DNA from 2 places in the Psychromonas sp. psych-6C06 genome. Region 1 is predicted to be linked to the other one. Evidence: predicted binding sites of a transcription regulator. Region 1 holds the regulator's gene; the other holds the start of a gene.
The links. Region 1 encodes sigma-54, which starts transcription at its own class of promoters, with help from an activator protein. Its sites were predicted from a motif close to GTTGGCACGNNNNTNGNNT; they were not measured.
Positions count from the first base shown of each region.

Region 2: the regulator sigma-54 is predicted to act here: its motif matches at 1,147-1,165, upstream of CW745_RS03275 (LruC domain-containing protein).

Region 1 is NZ_PIZM01000012.1:23,055-26,274, forward strand. Features, by position in the region: gene rapZ (RNase adapter RapZ) at 1-305, opposite strand, end outside; gene CW745_RS14700 (PTS sugar transporter subunit IIA) at 321-767, opposite strand; gene CW745_RS14705 (RNA polymerase factor sigma-54) at 1,087-2,532, opposite strand; gene lptB (LPS export ABC transporter ATP-binding protein) at 2,597-3,220, opposite strand, start outside.
Region 2 is NZ_PIZM01000002.1:30,994-34,213, reverse strand. Features, by position in the region: gene CW745_RS03280 (glycosyltransferase family 4 protein) at 1-707, opposite strand, end outside; gene CW745_RS03275 (LruC domain-containing protein) at 1,224-3,220, shown strand, end outside.

The DNA.
Region 1 (3,220 bases):
AATCTGCGAGTTTCACTATAACGTCGAATGAGTTCTGTGCTAATCGCATCTATATAGATGATATCTATTTTTACTTTGCATTTTAATGTTGCTAGCAAGGAGTCAATTGCATCAGAGTCACCTGGTAGATTACGAACATCTAGAGTGATGGCTATTTTATTATTTTCTACATCAACGGTATCGAGGAGTTGATCTAATAATTGGAAGGGCACACCATCGATACAGTTATAGCCTAGATCTTCAAGCACATGTAGCGCGATTGTTTTTCCTGAGCCGGAACGTCCACTGATGATGATTAATTTCATTTTTTTCCCTCGCAGTTATTCAATTTGCAATAGGTTATATAACTGCTCGTTAGTTTGTGCGCTTCTTAGTTGTCGCAAATAGGGTTTGTCGAGCAATTTTTGACTTATTTCTGAGAGCGCCTGTAAGTATTCTTGGCATTTATCTTCAGGAACAAAAATAGCAAATAATATATCGACTTTATTACCATCGTAAGAATCATAATCGATCCCTGAATGGCATTGCATAAAAATAGCAGTAGCTGGATAGCTACTGTCAATTTTAACGTGTGGAATAGCAATTCCTAGCCCAACTCCAGTAGAGCCAATTTTTTCTCGTGCAATAAGCGAATTGAATAATTGCTGCGAGTCGATATCTAATTTTTCAGCTGCAATAATGCTGATTTTTTCTAATGCGCATTTCTTACTGCTGCAGCTAGTTTGGCTAAACACAGAGTCTTTATCTAATAGGTCAGATATTTTCATAATATTATTTTCTAGTGGCACAATTGGCGCGATTTTATCAGGTTAAATAAGAATGGCTATACAAGAACGCCCATTTTTTAATATTAATCAATATTAAGCGATTTAGCTTACTTAACCTCAATTCTGGTTAATGAAAGCTTTATGGTGTTTAAAACCACGATGCTGCTACTTTTATAATACAGTGCCTTCATTTTTGCGTAGTTCAGGCAAATTATCGTCGCAATAATGGGGTATTGGTAGATGTTTTAACGCCGAAATTCGCGGAAATAGCTGTATTGTATCGCTTTGCTTATCCAGAACTTAGGTTAGTTATCTAAACTTATAGTAACTGCTTGCGTTGATTAGAGGGTGGGATACCTAAGGACTCCCTATATTTAGCAATAGTGCGTCTTGCTACTTTTATCCCCTGCTCTTCAAGTAACTGAGTGATTTTGTTATCGCTGAGTGGCTTAGTAGTGAGCTCTGCATTTACTAACTTTTTAATTAACGCACGGATAGCAGTCGATGAACATTCGCCACCACTCTCGGTAGCAACATGGCTAGAAAAGAAAAATTTTAATTCATAAATACCGCGGGGTGTATGCATAAACTTTTGGGTGGTAACTCGAGAAATAGTAGATTCATGCATTTCAACTTCAAAGGCAACATCATTGAGCACCATTGGTTTCATTGCTTCGTCACCATATTCAAAAAATGCTTGCTGTTGTTGCACGATACAGTTTGATACTTTTAACAATGTTTCATTACGACTTTCGAGGCTTTTAATAAACCACTTCGCTTCTTGAAGGTTACCCTTAATAAATTGCGAATCTGTTTTACTAATATTACCTTTGCATAAGTCTGCATATTGTTGATTGATAGAAAGGTTCGGATCACAGTCCTGATTTAGCGATACGCGCCATTGTCCACCTATTTTTTTCACATAGACATCAGGTACAACGTATTGTGCTTGCGTATCTTCGAATTGATTTCCAGGACGTGGCTCTAAGGTTTGAATTAGGCGCATAATTTCTGCGAGTTCATTCTCTTTCAGTTTGGTCTTGCGCGCTAAAGTACGGTAATCTCGGTTACCTAATAGGTCCATATGTTCTTCGAGAATCATTAATGCTTCTGCACGCCAAGGGGTATCATCACTGAGATGCCGTAGCTGTATTTGTAAGCAGTCTTGTGCTGACTTAGCCGCAACACCAATGGGATCAAAATGCTGTATTCGTTTTAAAACTGCTTCGATCTCATCTAACTCAAGATCTTCAACTTCATTACTCAACGCTTCCAGTATCGATTCGCAGCTACTGGTTAAGTAGCCAAACTCATCAATGGAGTCGATAATAGCGGTTGCGACTAAGAGATCGGTTTGAGAAAAGGGAGTTAGTTGCATCTGCCATATTAAATGATCTTGAAGAGAAATAGATGACTCTCCCTGATAGACGCTATCTTCGCCTTCAAAAGAGGATGAACCTGAGGAAATTGAAGTTGTTGGAGGCGGTGTATAAGCTTCTTCCCAGTTGCTTTCATCAGGTTGCTCTTGTGAAAATTCTTGTTGGGTAAGTGCTTCGGCTGTATCAAGTTGACTACTGTCTTGCTCTTTGACGACATCTTGAAGTGAGCTGTTATCTTCTTGCTCTAGTAATGGGTTTTCATCAAGCGCATTTTGAATCTCTTGTTGTAAATCAAGGGTGGATAGTTGTAATAATTTGATCGCTTGTTGTAATTGTGGGGTCATCGCAAGTTGCTGACCCATTTTCAATTGTAACCCTTGTTTCATCAAAGCTTGTATTTCCTGATATAAATAACTAGTAGCTATGTCTTAATAACTATATTTACAATAACTATAGTTTAAATTCTTCACCTAGATACACTTGTTTTACATGATCATTTGCCAATATTTCGTCTTGTGTCCCAATTGCGATAATTTCACCATGGCTAACAATGTATGAGTGTTGACAGACATCAAGCGTTTCACGCACGTTATGGTCAGTAATTAGGACGCCTAAGCCTCGATCGCGAAGTTGACCGATAATATTTTTGATATCAATGACTGAAATTGGATCAACACCTGCAAAGGGCTCATCTAGTAGAATAAATTTAGGTTCGGTTGCTAGTGCTCTGGCAATCTCTACACGTCGACGCTCGCCACCCGAAAGGCTCATGCCTTTATTATTACGAATATGGGTAATATGAAACTCTTCTAATAGCGTATTCAGTTTTTCGAGGCGTTGATCTTTGGTAAGTTCTTTACGTGTTTCTAAGATACCCATGATATTTTCAGTGACTGTTAAACGTCTAAAAATAGAGGCTTCTTGAGGTAAATAGCCTATCCCTTTTTGTGCTCGTATATGCATTGGGTGATGTGATATATCTTCACCATCGACAATAATGGTGCCTTCATCCTGCTTCACTAAGCCAACGACCATATAAAATGAAGTGGTTTTGCCTGCCCCATTTGGGCCGAG
Region 2 (3,220 bases), on a different contig from region 1:
AGTAATCCGATTTTAGGCCATACTTTAGACATATCATCTTGTTGTCCATGAAGTATCAAGTTACTTGGGCAGTGCGCTTGTAGTGAAGCTAACTCTGGGCCATCACCGTACAAATGTAAGCGTGTGTTGGCAAAGGTCGTTGCGAGTGCCGCAAAATGATCGGGTCCTTTTTCTGCACTGACCCGACCGACAAAAGCAATTTGATTTCCTTGGGAAGTCGTAAGGTTATGGTTATTTACAAAGTTCTTAAACAGGGAGGTTTTAGCGGGTAAGCGAGAGGCTATTTGCGGACTGACCGCAAACCGATGATCTGCTAAGCCGGCGCTGATTCTATCTAGCCAATCATAAAGGGCCAGTTTACCAGTCGCTATTTCCCCCGCGTGGAAGGTACTAATACAAGCAATAGAGTTCATCCATGCAGCGAGCCGACCTAAAATACCTGCTTTATAACCATGAGTATGGACAACACGAGGACGCGTGTTTTTTAAGGTGCGCGTTAACATGCTAAATGATCCATCTAAGGTACGGCTATTAATACCTTGTTTTAGCAATGCATCATGCATCGGGTGCTTACCGTAGTTGCTCAAAAAAACCACTTCAACCTGCTCTCCATGCTGTTGTAAACCTTCAGCAAGTTGCATCACATGTGACTCAATCCCCCCGCCTTTACTGCTATCGAGCAGTAACCAGATTATATTGTTTTCCATCATTCCCTCCCGCACTATTATCAATGCTGTTATCTCGTATCGGTGTTGTCATGAAACACTGCAAGTTTGATGCCGACAGGAAAGGCTTTGAATGAGGGCTTATAGCAAAAGAGTTAAAGGTGATCTGTCTTACTTGTTAAAATTTACGCTACCTGCGTTGTGAGCCCTGAAGAGAGAACAACTAATTTCTACAACTCACTCCCTGGTAGTTTAAATTTTTCCTCCGCAATACGAGATCACTTTATAAATTGCATTGGTATTACATAACTGCATCTGTAGATAAAATGCGAAACATTACGCAGTTCGCGTTGCAAAATGCAAATAAGGGCGCCGTTATATCACTTTAATTCGTGAAAATATTGAATTGTTAATACTGATTTTTATGTTGCACTCCTTGTGAACTAAGGGCTCACTAGTATTGTTTTTAAAAAAAATTGTGCTTGGCACAACAATTGACTCTCTTCTACTGATTACGCAGAAAATAAGATTGCATTTATTTAATCAAGGAGAGTCACTATGGACTTAAATCAGCAATATCAAGCACCATCATTTATTCACCGTTTGATGTGTTGTTCACTACACAGGCTGGGCACGGCAGCGTTACTACCGTTACTGCTGAGTATTCAGTCTGTTTATGCCTCGCCATTTAGCACTTGTCCAAGTAAAGCATTCCTTTTTCAAGGAAACCCTGTATCCACCTATGGTGTTAATTTAGTGACGGGGAGTTTTGCGTTAATTGAAGATGATTCAGGTGTAGATGCTAATATTAATGGCCTTGGTTTTGATGAACAGGATAGATATTTATACGGTTTTAATACCAGTGATTTAACTGTGGTGAGATTAGATGGTGATTATCAAGCAACAGCGCTTAATGTGACAGGCTTACCTGCTTCTACCTCTTTTTTTGTTGGTGATATTGCTAACCATTATTACTATTTATACCGTAAAAATGTCGGTTTATACCGTATCGATTTAACCCCTTTAGATAATGATATTAATGCTTCTTTAACTGCGCAGTTAATTACTGCAAACGCATCGGTTAATCTCACAGACATTGCTTTTCATCCTAACGATATGATGCTTTATGGTGTTGATAATGGCAGCGGTGATTTATATCAAATTAACCCTGAAACAGGTGCCTTTAGCTTACTTGGAGACAGTGGTGAAAAGGGGACTTTTGGTGCGATGTACTTTGATGTAAATGGTTATTTTTATTTATCACGTAATCAGGATGGGAAAATATATCGAATTGATTTGTCGATGCTTAATAGTGAAACAGAGCATTCGCAAATCAGTGAGCTAGATGTAACTGCTATTCATTTTGCTGATGGTCCAAGTTCAAGTCAAAATGATGGTGCACGTTGTGCTTCTGCACCACTGATAGATGAAGATACCCCCTCTACGATTGATTTTGGTGATGCGCCAGCAAGCTATGCGACACTCCTGGCTGATAATGGCCCTCGCCACCTGCTAGACAATCAAACCTATTTAGGACTGAGTGCTCCTGATGGTGATTACGATGGTTATACAGGCGCAGACTCGGATGATAGTAGCATCGTTAATGTATTGAGCCTTGATGATGAAGACGGTGTTAATTTTGTGACAGCCTTAGAGGTAGGCTTAGATTCAGTGATCACCGTTTATGCATCACGTGAAGGTATTTTAAGTGCATGGTTTGACTGGAATGGTGATGGCGACTTTGCAGACTCAAATGAACATACTTTAATTGATATGGCGTTGCAGGAGGGGGTAAATATTATTTCGCTTCGTGTTCCTGATGATGCGGTCGCGGGCAACACTTGGAGCCGCTTTCGTTTTAGCGAGCAAGCGGGTTTGAATTATTTTGGTGGTAGTAATTCTGGTGAAGTAGAAGATCATCCTGTGACGATAAGTGAATCTGGTATCAGTTACCGTTATTACCCAAGTGCCAATAGCTGGGTGACTTTGGCCTACGAAGATCAGTGGCCCGCAAGTGATGATTACGATATGAATGATGTAGTTATGCATTATCGCACGGTAGAAGTGATACGTGATGGCCAAATTGTTCGTATCGACATTATTGGTGAACTACAGGCGTTAGGGGGGGATTACCACAATGGCTTTGCTGTGCAACTACCTGATGTTGCTAGCGATAATATTAATCAGCAGAGTTTGCGCTTGTTACATAATAATGTGCAACAGCAATATAGCGGGACTAATGGTGCAACCACTTACCCTATTTTAGAGTCAGGTAACCGTAATGCAGTATTAATGATTAGCCAAGATCTCTGGAAGCAAGTAGATACAGTTTGCCAATATCACCGCACTGAGCAAGGTTGTAAACAAGCGCAACAATTCGATTTTGAATTAAGTATTCCTCTTATAAATGCCATTGATTTAGACATACTTAACGCGCCCTATGATCCATTTATTTTCGCCACAGAGGGCTTATATCATGGTGATATATTTACTAGCCACCCAGGAAGAGGGCTTGAGATTCATTTAGTTGATCGCGCGCCAACAGACAAATTTAA